2 regions of the Bacillus sp. JK62 genome follow, and region 1 is predicted to be linked to the other one. Evidence: riboswitches for the same ligand, from Rfam matches in the RefSeq annotation. Region 1 holds a riboswitch; the other holds the start of a gene.

Region 1 (7,460 bases):
CCTCTCCCGTGCGGAAGAGGCTCTTTTTCTCTTTCTTATACTCTGTCGCTTCCGAAGAAATTACGGAATGCTTGTAAATTGGTATCTCTGTTCAAAGCAGCGATTGAAGTCGTAAGCGGAATGCCTTTCGGGCAGGATTGAACACAGTTTTGTGAATTCCCGCAATCTCCGAGGCCGCCGTCTGTCATTAAAGCTTCTAAACGTTCTGCTTTGTTCATCGCGCCCGTCGGATGGGCGTTAAACAGACGCACTTGCGACATCGGGGCAGGCCCCATGAATTTCGACTTGCTGTTGACGTTCGGGCAGGCTTCGAGGCAGACGCCGCATGTCATGCATTTAGACAATTCATATGCCCACTGGCGGCGTTTTTCCGGCATTCTCGGCCCCGGCCCCAAATCGTAAGTTCCGTCAATCGGCACCCATGCTTTCACTTTTTTCAGTGAATCAAACATTCTGCTGCGGTCAACCTGAAGGTCACGGACAACCGGGAATGTTTTCATCGGCTTCAGACGGATCGGCTGTTCCAGCTTATCAATCAGCGCAGTACATGACTGGCGCGGTCTTCCGTTGATGACCATGGAGCAGGCGCCGCATACTTCTTCAAGACAGTTCATGTCCCATGCGACCGGAGTGGTTTTCTCTCCTTTTGCATTCACGGGATTTCTGCGGATTTCCATCAGGGCGGAAATCACGTTCAGATTCGGGCGGTAATTGATTTCGAATTCTTCATCGTATGGCGCGCTTTCGGGCGTATCCTGGCGTGTAATGATAAACCGTATCTTTTTCTCACTCATGATTATTTCGCCACCTTCTTCTTCGAGTAGTCGCGTTTACGGGGCGCAATCAGTGATACATCGACATCCTGATATTCAAATTCCGGAGCTTCAAACGGACCGGCATGTTTAGCCATCGTCGTTTTGAGCCACTCATCGTCATTTCTTTCAGGGAAATCCGGTTTATAGTGCGCTCCCCGGCTTTCATTTCGGTTATATGCGCCGAGCGTGATGACTCTGGCAAGCTGAAGCATATTGGAGAACTGGCGGGTGAACATCGCTCCTTGGTTGCTCCATTTTGTCGTATCGTTGATATTGATTTTCTTAAAGCGTTCCATCAGCTCTTGGATTTTGTCATCCGTTTTCAAAAGCTTGTCGTTGTGGCGGACCACCGTGACGTTGGCCGTCATCCATTCTCCGAGCTCACGGTGAAGCACGTAGGCATTTTCGTCGCCGTCCATCTTCATGATATCGGCCCATTTTTCTTCTTCTTTTTTCACATAGGAATCAAATAATGAAGAAGACAGGTCTTCCGCTGATGTTTCAAGTCCGGAAACATATTTCACCGCATTCGGTCCGGCCACCATTCCTCCGTAGATGGCGGAAAGCAGAGAGTTCGCCCCTAAACGGTTTCCTCCGTGCATTGAATAATCACATTCACCCGCTGCGAACAGTCCGCGGATGCTTGTCATCTGATCATAATCAACCCACAGTCCGCCCATCGAATAGTGAACGGCAGGGAAAATTTTCATCGGAAGCTTGCGCGGGTCATCGCCCATGAATTTTTCATAGATTTCGATAATGCCGCCAAGCTTAACGTCAAGCTCTTTCGGATCTTTGTGCGACAGATCGAGATACACCATGTTTTCTCCGTTGATGCCGAGTTTCTGATTCACGCACACGTCAAAGATTTCACGTGTCGCAATATCCCGCGGCACGAGGTTTCCGTAAGCCGGATATTTTTCCTCGAGGAAGTACCAAGGTTTTCCGTCTTTGTACGTCCAGACTCTACCGCCCTCGCCGCGCGCCGATTCACTCATCAGACGCAGTTTATCGTCCCCCGGGATTGCTGTCGGGTGAATTTGGATAAATTCGCCGTTTGCATAATAAGCGCCCTGCTGATAGACGATTGATGCGGCAGATCCCGTATTGATCATGCTGTTTGTTGATTTTCCGAATACGATTCCGGGTCCTCCCGTCGCCATAATAACGGCGTCAGAACGGAATGACTCGATTTGCATATTGGTCAGATTTTGGGCTACGATACCGCGGCACGTGCGCTCATCGTCAAGAACGGCGCCGAGGAATTCCCAGCCTTCGTATTTTGTGACGAGACCCGCCACTTCATATCTGCGCACCTGCTCGTCCAGTGCGTAAAGAAGCTGCTGACCCGTCGTCGCTCCCGCGTAAGCGGTTCTGTGATGCTGTGTACCCCCGAAACGGCGGAAGTCCAAGAGCCCTTCCGGCGTTCTGTTAAACATAACCCCCATGCGGTCCAATAAGTGGATAATGGACGGTGCCGCTTCACACATCGCTTTTACAGGAGGCTGGTTTGCCAAAAAGTCGCCTCCGTATACCGTGTCATCAAAATGCTCAAACGGAGAGTCTCCTTCCCCTTTTGTGTTGACAGCTCCGTTTATCCCGCCCTGCGCGCAGACCGAGTGAGAGCGTTTGACCGGAACGATGGAAAACAATTTAACGGCCGTGCCTGATTCCGCTGCTTTAATTGTCGCCATGAGGCCGGCTAGACCCCCGCCGACTACGATAATGCTTGATTGACTCATGATAGCCCCTCTCCCTCTAGTAATCTAGTTCTCTTACACAAACGCAAAAATCGCTTTTAAACCTACGTATGAAAGCGCTAAAAATATAATCAGCGTCACGTAAGTCGAAATTCTTTGAGAACGCGGCGTTACCGTGATCCCCCATGTGACCGCAAAAGACCATAAGCCGTTTGAAAAGTGGAAAATGACCGATAAAACGCCTACAATGTAAAAACCGAGCATAAACGGCGAGCTCAGAATATTCGCCATCATATCGAAGTTGACTTCAGCGCCCATCTGCGCGGCAATCCGCGTCTGCCACACATGCCAGCTGACGAAAATAAGGGTGAGAATACCAGTGACACGCTGAAGCACAAACATCCAGTTTCTGAAATAACTGTAGTGGCCAGCGTTGTTTTTCGCAGTAAATGCTATGTACACACCGTAAACCGCATGATAAATTAAAGGTAAGAAAATAATAAAAATTTCTAACGCATACCTGAACGGCAGACTGTCCATAAAGCCGGCCGCCTTGTTAAACGCATCCGCTCCCCTTGCGGCAAATTGGTTGACGACTAAATGCTGGATCAAAAAGATGCCGACCGGAATAACACCGAGCAAGGAATGCAATCTTCGAAAATAAAACTCTCTGTTCCCAGACATTACTTTACCCCCTGTTTGATTTAAGTGCGAAATGTACTAAAATCTCTGCCCCCACTTCGTTTCAATTGTAAGCACTTTATTAAAATTTATTGACAATTTCATTTTACTCCTCCCTCAAAAGGGCGTCAAGAAAACGTGTACATAAATTATAATTTTCGGAATTGATTATCTGGAGGGAAAATTTTATTTTCCTGCGATATCTTTCTCACTTTTTTTCACGGGTTTTATAGGATCATCCTGTAATCCTCCCCCCTGTTTAAGCTATAATAAACGAAGGAGAGAGGGGAATACATAATATGAAGAATAATTATGAAGCAGCTTTAGAACCTTTAACTGAACTCGACGTCAGCGCATACGGCTACGAATTAATCCGGGAAATCGTGCTTCCGGATATCCTCGGCCCGGATCATTCATCGATGATGTATTGGGCGGGAAAACGCCTCGCCCGCAAATTTCCTCTTCAATCGTGGGAAGAAATCCCCGCCTTTTTTGAAAAAGCCGGCTGGGGAACTTTGACAAACGCAGGATCAAAAAAACAAGAATTGGAATTTGAACTGGAAGGACCGCTCGTGTCCAGCAGGCTCAAACATCAGAAAGAGCCTTGTTTCCAGCTTGAAGCCGGTTTTATAGCCGAACAGATTCAATTGATGAACGATCAGATTGCAGAATCTTATGAACAGGTAAAAAAGAGAGCGGATAAAGTCGTCCTGACCGTAAAATGGGATATGAAGGACCCTGTATAATTGAAAAAGGCGGTGACTCAAAAGTCCCGCCTTTTTGCCTGCCCGTTTATACGGCAGACGGCTGTTTAGAAAGCTCAAACGCATCATGAAGCGCTTCGACCGCTTTCACCATATCATTTTCGCTGACAACCGCTGATACTTTTATTTCGGATGTGCTTACCATTTTGACTTGTACATTTTTTTCCGCCAGTACGGCAAACATGTCCGCGGCGACGCCGGGATTTGAAACCATGCCCGACCCGACAATGGAGACTTTCGCCAGTTTTCTTTCGGTTTCAATTTTTTCATAGTCAAGCGCGTTTTTATATTCTTCAAGCACGGCGACCGTTTGCGCGGCATCTTCCGTTTTCACCGAGAAAGAAATATCCGCTTCCCCATCGTCCGACTGTGTCTGAATAATGATGTCAACGTTGATGTTTCGTTTTGCCAGCGCGGTGAAGATTGTTGAAAGTGTTGTCAGTCCGCTTGCAAGGCCCGTAACGGACACCCTCGTGATCTGGTCTTCAAATGCAATTCCTCTGACGATTAAATTCTGCTCCATTGATGATTCCTCCTCAATTAATGTCCCGGCTTCATGTTCCGTGCTTGACCGCACTTCTAAAGGCACTTGGTAGTTTTTCGCGAACTCAACCGCCCGCGGGTGAAGAACACCCGCTCCTAGATTTGCAAGCTCCAGCATTTCATCATAAGAAATCCCCGCCAGTTTTCTCGCTGACCGGACATACCGCGGATCTGTCGTAAATACGCCCGGAACATCTGTATAAATGTCGCATTTATCCGCATCCAGCGCTGCTGCAAGAGCGACCGCCGTCGTATCGGAACCGCCCCGTCCGAGCGTCGTGATGCCGCCGTCTTCCGTTACGCCCTGAAAACCGGCAACGACTGTAATTTTGCCTTCTGCAAGCTGCGAACGAATCGCCGTGATATCAATATCCGTAATTCTCGCATTGCCGTGAACGGCTTCCGTGCGGACACCCGCCTGCCAGCCCGTATAAGAGACGGCGTCATATCCTTTTTCCTGAAGCGCCATGGCCAAAAGCGAAATCGTGACCTGCTCCCCCGTAGACAAAAGCATATCCATCTCGCGTCTGCTTGGTTCAGATGTGATTTCAGCCGCGAGGTTAACGAGCGCGTCGGTTGATTTTCCCATTGCCGAAACGACGACTACGACATCATGGCCTTTTTGCTTTTCAGCAATGGCGCGATTTGCGGCATTTTGAATTTTTTCGGCAGAGCCGACGGAAGTGCCTCCGAATTTTTGTACGATAAGACCCATACTAGACCACCCTTTACATTTTGGTTCGTGCGGGTGAGGAGAAAAGAGCGTTTTGTCCACAATAAAAAAAGCAATGAGAGGAATAGCTCTCATTGCTTTTTCATATCATTACGATTGATTATGAACAACGAGATAGCCCTCCAAGAAAATGAATTCTTGACAGCCTTACATTTATTTAATGCAAGGCCAGCAAATCACACCGATGGGATGTGATACACTTCGGCGACGCTCCCCTTTCAGCCTTTTTCACAGAATCCATCATTCTCCAAAGGCTTACTATTGAAGTTCGCACCTCTATCTTCACCATATAACACGATCTTATGAAATTAGTTCACATTCTAGCAGATTTTTCAGGAAAGCACAATACTATTTTTTTAATTTTTCAAACAGCAGCTGGGCCGCCGCGGCCGGGACACCGGCTTTTTTGATATCGTCAAGGCTTGCTTCCTTCATCTTTTTGACAGATCCGAAATGTTTTAAGAGCATTTTTTTGCGTTTTTCGCCGATTCCGGGGATATCATCCAGAACGGATTGAAAGACGCTTTTTCCCCGAATCTGTCTGTGAAAGCTGATCGCAAAACGGTGAACTTCGTCCTGAATGCGCTGAAGCAGGTAAAACTCTTGGCTGTTCCGCTCCAGAAACACCGGTTCAAGCGGGTCGCCGATCAACAGGTTCGATGTCCGGTGTTTATCATCTTTCGCCAATCCCGCTACCGGGACATCAAGGCCGAGCTCATTCTCGAGCACGTCGCGCGCCGCGTTAATCTGCCCTTTTCCGCCGTCAATGATGATTAAATCCGGCAGCGGAAGGTTTTCGCGGAGCACCCTCGTGTATCTTCTTCTGACGACTTCCCTCATTGAGCCGTAATCATCAGGCCCTGTTACGGTTTTAATTTTATATTTGCGGTATTCCTTTTTATTCGGTTTTCCGTCTATAAAGACAATCATGGCCGATACGGGGTTTGTGCCTTGAATATTGGAGTTGTCAAACGCTTCAATCCGATGCGGCGTGTAAATATTCAGTGCGTCGCCAAGCCGTTCGGCTGCACCGATTGACCGTTCCTCATCCCGCTCGATTAACGAGAATTTTTCCCGCAGGGCGATTTTCGCATTTTTGTGCGCAAGCAAAAGCAGCTCTTTTTTCGGGCCTTTTTTCGGCTGATGCACGGCGGTTTCCAACAGCTCGCTGATCATGTCCCTGTCAACGCTGTCAGGCACCAGAATTTCCTTAGGCAGAAAGTGATTGTTTTTGGAATAGAACTGGCCGATGAAGGTCAGAAACTCTTCATCCGCTTCCTGATACATCGGAAACATGCTGACATCGCGTTCGATCAGTTTTCCTTGGCGTATAAAAAAGACTTGGACGCACATCCAGCCTTTATCGTAGGCATATGCAAACACATCGCGGTCCAGAAGGTCATTCATGGTCATTTTCTGCTTCTCCATCGTCGATTCGATGTGAGCAAGCTGGTCGCGGAATTCTTTAGCCCGTTCAAATTCAAGCTTTTCGGCCGCTTCTGCCATTTTCGCTTCAAGCTCTTTTTTGATTTCGTTATGCCCTCCCTTTAAAAAACGGGTGATGTCTTCAACAATCTCGCGGTTTGTCTCCTCAGATATATCCTTTACACATGGGGCGAGGCATTGTCCGAGATGATAATAAAGACAGACGCGGTCCGGAAGCTTTGAGCATTTCCTGAGCGGGTAAAGGCGGTCCAGCAGTTTTTTCGTTTCCCGCGCCGCCTGCACATTCGGATACGGGCCGAAATAGCGTCCTTTGTCTTTTTTGACATTCCGGGTGACAATCAGCCGAGGATGGCGTTCATGGGTGATTTTTATAAAGGGATAGGTTTTATCATCTTTCAGCATGACGTTGTATTTCGGATCGTATTTTTTAATCAGATTCATTTCCAAAATAAGCGCTTCAAGATTGGAGGAAGTCACGATATATTCAAAGTCCTCAATCTCCGTCACAAGCCGTTGGGTTTTTGCGTCGTGAGAACCGGTGAAATAAGACCGCACCCTGTTTTTCAAGACTTTCGCTTTCCCCACGTAGATGACTGTTTTTTGACGGTCTTTCATTAAATAACAGCCCGGCTGATCGGGAAGGAGGGCCAGCTTTTCTTTCAGTTGTTTATTCATACGTTACCCTTCCTTACATTCATTTCTCGTGTCCATTCAGTGTATCACGAACATTTGTTTTTCTCCATTCTCAGCTTTTGGAAGATCAAAAAAAGGCGATTCC
Region 2 (7,460 bases), on a different contig from region 1:
CGACTACATCACAAAAAGCTTAACGAAGTAACCCCGAAGCCGCTGTCACAGCGGCTTTTTATTACGCTTAAAGCTTGACAAAAAAATTTATTTATGCTATAATTTACATTTTTGGATTAAAATGTATAATAAGATTCTCCCGGCCGGAGATTGATGTAAATAACGGAGGATCTTTATATGAAAGAAAACAAGGCGAGTATGACTTCCCTGCTGTCCGCTTTCGGAAGGGCGTACCATAGTAAATACGACACCCCGGTGATATTTGATGATTTTTTGGCACAAGATCTGATTTCTGAAAAAGAGCATTCGGACATCCGCGATCATCTCATTCAAGGTATATCATTTTTCAGCAAAGACATGGCACAGAGGCTTCAAGGCCAACCGGATGACATCTTAAAATGGATGACTCAAGTACAGCTGTCTCCTACACCGTTAGCCCGTGCCGCATATTGTGAAGAAGTGCTTTTGAATGAAGTGAAGCTCGGGGCCAAACAGTATGTCATCCTTGGCGCGGGACTGGATACTTTCTGTTTCAGACATCCTGAGGTGACAAACGCCTTAGACATATTTGAAATCGATCATCCCGCTTCACAGGAAGACAAAATAAACAGATTGAAACATCTGAATCTCGACATTTCCCATCATCTTCATTTTGTACCGATGGACTTCGCCGCTTCGCTTTCTTTCAGCCGTCTGTATCAGGAAGGTTTTTCACGCCAAAAAACCTTTTTCAGCCTGCTCGGTGTGTCATACTACCTTACGAAAGAGCATCTCGCACGCCTGCTCACACAATTATTTGCCGAAGTCCCGCCGGGAAGCTCTATCGTGTTTGATTATGCAGATGAGTCGCTCTTTGAAGAAAGAGGACTGTCAAACAGAGTGGAAAACATGGTGAAAATGGCTGCAGCAGGCGGAGAACCGATGTTATCGTGTTTCAGTTATAAAGAAATCGAAAAAATATTAGAATCATCAGGTCTGCTTATTTATGAACATGTATCTCCGGCGGACGTCAATGACCGTTTTTTCAGCGGACGCACTGACCATTTAACCGCATTTGAGACCATTCATTATATACACGCCGTCAAAAAGTAATCCGCTGCCGCAAACAAAAAAAGACATCTCACAGACGTGAGATGTCTTTTTGTCATACCGATGGTCTGTTGTTTGCAAATTTCTTTGAGACGAAAGGATATAACAGCAAACCGACGAAAAACAGCCCGATACCGAGAATAAAGGTCGTTAAATCGGCCGTTCCGGTAATAATGACGTAAAAAGAATAAATGCAGGCAAGGATGGCGATAATACCGTCTCTTACTCTTGAGCCCTTTATCTCGTCATACGTTTCACCCGTGAAAATGAGCTTCAGGCTGTAAAACGCTGACACGAGATACGGAATCAGATAAGCGAGCGTCGCCGCCGTCGTTAAAAACGTAAACGCGTCACTGATCGTCCGGGAAATAACCGAAAAGATAAAGATCTGTGACATTACGTTCGTTACGATTAACGACACAACCGGGCTTCCCTGTTTATTCGTTTTTGCAAAAGCAGCGGGAAAGTCTCCTGATTTCGCCGCTTGATACGGAACTTCAGAACCGAGAAGAATCCAGCCGAGCATCGTTCCGAACAGACACAAAATCGCCAGAATCGCCATAATGACGCTTCCCGCGCTGCCGACGATCGCGTACAATACGTCAACAAACGGTTTTTCCGAGCCGACAAGCTTACCATGCGGAAGCACGCCCATCGTAATCAATGTCACGATGATATAGATGCCAAGCGCGATCAATAATCCGGTAATGGTGGCGCGTTTCACGTCGCGCTGCGAACGGGCGCGCCCGGATAAAATGACTGCCGATTCAATTCCGACGAACGCCCATAATGTTGAAATCGCCGCATTGTGGATCTGTCCGCCGATTCCCTCAACCGTGTGAGGGCCTGTTTGAACAGGAAAATAAAAATGATCGAAAAACGACGTTTGAAATACAAACAAACCTGCAATGATAAAGAAGATAAATCCTAATACTTTTGAAAACGTCGTGACGAAATTTAATTTACTCGCACCGTTAATGCTGGTGACGAGGATCGTGTGAGTGCCCCATAATAAAACCGTACATACGGCAAACGTCAGCAGCTGGCCGAGCGTAACCGCCTGACCGCCGATCGAAAACATTTCACGCTTATCCGTTAAAATCGGGAAAAATGATGTTAAATATCCGGCAAGGCTCGTGATGATCGCCACGTTGCTGATCCAGCTCGCCACCCAGTAGCCCCACACCATCGTGAAGCCCGCTGCATTCCCTTTTTTCCGATCGCTGAACAGCGCACGCGCATAGCTTTGCGGCCCCGCCGTCAGCTCAGGCTTGCGGATGGATAAGTGGCCGAAGACCAGCGCGATCATTAACACACCGGCTCCCGTTAAAAGCCATGCCGATGTGGCGCCGAACGGGCTCGCGATTTTTGCGAGCGTACTCGGGAGCGAAAAGATGCCCGAGCCTACCATATTTCCTACGACAAACGCCGTTAATAACCAAAAACCCCATTTTTTCGTCTGTTCCATTCCTGTACCTCCTGGTTGTTCATTCGTACGGACCAGACCCCGAGACCATATTTACACGCAAAAAAAGCCTGAACAAAAGTCCATGCTTAAAGAAACACACACACCCTTGATCTCCGGATAGCCCTCCGCGAAAAAGCACGCGGCAGTCCTGCACTTATTCAGATACAGTCCCAGCATAAAGAAGGATCGGCTTTCTTTACACTTCGGCGCTGATGCCTTTAACACATGTTTTGCGGCCCCTTATCAGCCTGGCATGTGCGACTCATCATCAAGCGCAACCTCTACCTCACCGAGAAAGAGTGAGGATTTTTATCATTCAATTCTACTCAGAGGTTATCAGAGATAAAAAGATCTGTCAAAGGGAAATATTAGATGGAAAACGGATAGAGCGTTCGCCCTACCCGTCTTATATGGTCAGCGGTTGTTTTTTTTCTTTTGAACAGCTTCTTGAAGCGGATCGTCTTTCAGAGCTGCACTGGCGTCGTCAAGCGCGCCTTGAATGACGTTTTTGTTTTTATCGCTGTTTTTTCCTTTTTCTTTGTTAAAGAAAGCCATCTGTATCACCTCTTTATCAAATATAGGTACACCTATAATGTGTCTTTTTCCGCGGCAGAATATGCGGAATCCGCGTCTCCTTCCTTTTGGCGGAACAGGTAAAGTTTGTTGATCAAACATGCATTCTCTTGATATATTTGTAATTCAGGGGATTTTGGCAAAAATAAAAAGGAGAAGCGAAAAATGACAGGAAAAACACACATCATGGGAGGCATCGCTTCTTGTTCCGCAATTGCGTATTATTACGGGTATGATCCGGTCCTTATGACCTCAGCGGGTGCCCTCGGGGCGCTGATTCCCGACATATGCCATACGAAAAGCAAAATCGGCAGGACGCTGCCCGTTCTGTCCAAAGTCGTAAGCACGGTGTTCGGGCACAGAACGTTTACACACAGCCTGCTGTTTATGCTTATTATGTTTTTCATTACGGCCTCGTATATTCCGAATCCGAGCATTTCCGCCGGACTGATGATCGGAATGGCAAGCCATCTTGTACTTGACGCATGGACCGTCAACGGCATTAAACTGCTGTTTCCGTCCGCCATCCGCTTCCGTCTTCCCCTTTATATGAGAACGGGGAGCTTTTCGGAGCAGCTTGTGCTGGCCGGCTTAACGATTGTATCCTGCTATTATTTATACGAACTGGTTCACGGCCGCATCTCTTAAACAAAAAGCGTCTTTTCGCTTTTAGGGTGAGGAGTCATACATATGAAGAAAACCTTTTTCAGCAATCATCGGTTTTTATGCCTGTCCATCCTGTTCATGTGGATGAAAACCTATGCCGTGTATAAGCTCGGTTTCGGTCTGCAGAACAATTCGGTTCTTGAGGAATGTCTGCTTCTCATTAATCCGCTGAGCTTCATTGTGCCGCTGTTCGGCATCGCCCTCTTGCTAACGGAAAAAAAACAGCGGATCTTTCTGCTTTCGGCAAATGTGATGCTGACGGGAATTTTAATCGCGAATACGGTGTTTTACGGGTTTTATATTGATTTTATCACCATACCGGTTTTGTTTCAGGCAAGCAATATGGGTGATATGGGAAGTAGCGTCCAAGAGCTGTTTCACCCGCTTTATATCGCTTTATTTTTGGATATTGCGGTTTTGTTTTATCTTGGTAAAAGGCATAAAGCCGATCAAGGAAAAGCGGGCGCCCGTACCGTTAAAGCGTATGCGTGGGCATCAGCCGGCCTCATGCTGTGCAACCTTGCGCTGTCTGAGGCCGAGCAGCCGAAGCTGTTCAAGCACCCTTTTGATCGTGAAGCGCTCGTAAAAGGAATCGGCCTGTTCCACTTTCATTTGTATGACACCATTTCGCAGACGCTGAATGCAGGGGCTAAAGCGTTTGCCGATGAAGACAGCCTTGCGGCGGTCGCGAATTACACTCAAGCCGGCTACAGCAGGCCGTCCGATTCAAAATTCGGGCTTGCAAAGGGGCGCAATGTGATTTTTGTTACGCTCGAATCAACACAGCGTTTTGTAATGGATGAGCGGGTCAACGGACGGGAGATTACCCCGTTTTTAAACAAACTGCGAAAAAAAAGTTATGACTTCACTCATTTTTATCAGCAGACTGAACAGGGAAAAACCTCAGATTCAGAATTCATTACTGCGAATTCGCTGTATCCGTCTTCAAGCGGCGCCGTTTTTTTTACAAAAAGCGGCCACCGGTTCAATACGATGTACCATATGTTAAAAGATCATCAATACTATTCAGCCGTTCTGCATGCCAATCATAAAGCCTTTTGGAACCGGGATGAGATGTACGGGGCATTCGGAATCGACCGTTTTTTCGACGCGGATGAATTTAAGGTGACACAGGAAAATTCAACAGGCTGGGGCCTGAAGGATAAGGAGTTTCTCGAACAGTCAGCGGAAAAATTAAAGAAGCTTCCGCAGCCGTTTTACGCAAGCCTGCTGACTTTGACCAACCATTTTCCTTTTGAAATTGATCAACAGGATCAGCTCATTGAGGAACCGGACACAAGCAGCGAGTTATTAAACCGCTATGTGACGACGGTCCGCTATGAAGATGAGGCTCTGAAACACTTTTTCAAGAAGCTGAAAAAAGAAGGGCTGTATGACAACGCGATGATCGTCCTGATGGGAGATCATTACGGTATATCCGAAGCCCATAATCAAGGACTTGCCGAATTCTTAGGGAAAGAGGAAATCACTCCGTTTGATACGGTTCAGCTTCAACGCGTGCCGTTTATCATTCATATTCCCGGGGTGACCGACCGTGCGCCGGAAACGATTGCTTCCGCCGCGGGACAGGTTGATGTAAGGCCGACGCTGCTTCACCTGCTCGGCATTGAAACGAAAGGCAGCATTCAGTTCGGCAATGATCTGTTTTCCGGAGAGCGGACTCCGTTTGCGGTGCTGAGAAACGGCAGCTTTATCACGGACGATCATATTTATACGAAAAATACGTGTTACAGCCGTAAAACGGGTGAACCGCTTTCTGACCTGAGCGCGTGCAGCGATGAGAAAGAAAAAGCGGAACAAGAGCTGATGCTTTCCGATAAAATATTAAACGGCGACCTGCTGCGGTTTTATAAGCAATAAAAAAATCCCTCCGTTATATGGAGGGATTTTTCATGTTTCATATATGAGCCGTCCTGTCATTTTCGTATCATATCCGGATAATTGAGAAAGCTGAGACTTGAATTCCTCAGAATTAAGAATGTCCCGCACGCTTTGAACAAGCTCCCGGTTTTGTTTTAACACAACCACATCGTACTGCTCACTGATCACCGGGATAAAGTCCGTGCCTGCCATATACGCCGCATGCTGCGACCCGACTCCGATATCCGCCTTGCCGCTTGATACTTGTGAAGCCGCTGACAGATGATCCGTGACAATGTCATGATATCCGGCGACATCAGACGGCGTGATGCCGAATGATCTGAGCTGTTCATCCAGCAGCACCCTCGCGCCTGATCCTTTTTCGCGATTGACGATGCGGACATCCTTTCGGCTCAAGTCCTGAAAGCCCTGAATGTTCAGCGGATTGCCCTTTTTCACATATAATCCGGCCTGACGAAGCACGACATGAAAAAGCGCAAACGGCTCCCCTGAAAGAATGCGCTTCACATACGGGATGTTATACTGCCCCGTCTCCCCATCGTATAAATGCAGACTGACGATGTCACAAGCCCCGCGGTACATCTCGATCAGGCTGTTCAAACTGCCGCTGTACTTGCGGAGCGGAGCCGCCTGTATTGTTTGTTCCAGCTGTTTGCTGAGGAGGTCCATCGACACATCCTGCCCGCTGATGATAACAGACTGCCTTTTTTCCGGCTCCCGCCCGCGTGACGGGTCAGGCGCTTCTGCTGCGGATGGCTTTTTTGACATTCTCATGTTTGCTTTATATTGTTTTAAGTCCTCTTCATCGACCCTCATCTGTCTTCCGACCCTGTACGCCGGAATGAGTCCTTTTTTTATCAAATCATATACTGTCAGTTTGGAGACCTTCAAAAGGCCCGCAACTTCTTCTATTGTATAGGAAGTGGCTTCTGTCATATTATCACGCTCCGTTTTTATTATAACTGTTCAGATATTGAAAAAAAACCGCACCATCACGTACAATTGCGTTATAATTAGTTTGATCTAATGATATTTAGCTATAAGGGGTGCACAATGTTGAAAAAGAAAGCGACACTACTCACAACTGCGGCTATGGCCGTTTTCCTCGCAACTGCGGGCTGCTCATCCGGACAATCGTCCAAAGGCGGACAAAACGAAAAAGTCACGCTGACCGTTTCTGCAGCAGCCAGCGCTCAGGATGCACTTGAAGAAATCCAGACCAACTACGAAAAATCACATTCAAACGTAACCATTCAAGACAACTTCGGATCATCAGGCACATTGCAAAAACAAATTTCACAAGGCGCGGGAGCTGATTTATTCTTCTCGGCAGCCGAAGATAAATTCGAAAAGCTCGTTCATGACGGAGATATCGACAAAAAGGACAGCACGGATCTTTTGAAAAATGATCTCGTCATGATCGTGCCTGAGAAAAACAGCGCACACCTGACACATCTGAATGACCTGAAAAAAGACAGCACGGAAAAAATCGCGCTCGGCACGCCTGAATCCGTTCCGGCCGGACAATACGCCAAACAGTCACTGACGGCATTATCCCTGTGGGACAAGGTAAAAGATAAAGTCGTCTATGCAAAAGACGTCCGCCAGGTGCTTTCTTATGTTGAAACCGGAAATGTCGATGCCGGGCTTGTCTATAAAACAGACGCACTGATTTCGAAAAAGGTGAAAATCACCGATGAAGCACCGGCGAAAACGCACGATCCGATCGTGTATCCTGTCGGCATCGTCAAGGATACAAAGC

What was found. Region 1 has a riboswitch for lysine ahead of ACWJJ4_RS06305 (aspartate kinase). Riboswitches for the same ligand answer to the same signal wherever they lie in the genome.
Region 2: it holds a riboswitch for lysine, as region 1 does, so the genes downstream of both, ACWJJ4_RS03910 (amino acid permease) here and ACWJJ4_RS06305 (aspartate kinase) in region 1, are expected to answer to the same signal.

The regions. Positions count from the first base shown of each region.
Region 1 is NZ_JBSJQA010000002.1:232,948-240,407, reverse strand. It holds gene sdhB (succinate dehydrogenase iron-sulfur subunit) at 36-794, opposite strand; gene sdhA (succinate dehydrogenase flavoprotein subunit) at 797-2,557, opposite strand; gene sdhC (succinate dehydrogenase cytochrome B558) at 2,591-3,199, opposite strand; gene ACWJJ4_RS06310 (YslB family protein) at 3,496-3,942, shown strand; gene ACWJJ4_RS06305 (aspartate kinase) at 3,989-5,218, opposite strand; lysine riboswitch at 5,344-5,523, opposite strand; gene uvrC (excinuclease ABC subunit UvrC) at 5,585-7,357, opposite strand.
Region 2 is NZ_JBSJQA010000001.1:784,808-792,267, reverse strand. It holds gene ACWJJ4_RS03920 (iron-hydroxamate ABC transporter substrate-binding protein) at 1-31, shown strand, start outside; gene ACWJJ4_RS03915 (class I SAM-dependent methyltransferase) at 178-1,092, shown strand; gene ACWJJ4_RS03910 (amino acid permease) at 1,145-2,557, opposite strand; lysine riboswitch at 2,668-2,849, opposite strand; gene sspJ (small acid-soluble spore protein SspJ) at 2,972-3,112, opposite strand; gene ACWJJ4_RS03900 (metal-dependent hydrolase) at 3,296-3,778, shown strand; gene ACWJJ4_RS03895 (LTA synthase family protein) at 3,821-5,677, shown strand; gene ACWJJ4_RS03890 (substrate-binding domain-containing protein) at 5,708-6,634, opposite strand; gene modA (molybdate ABC transporter substrate-binding protein) at 6,752-7,460, shown strand, end outside.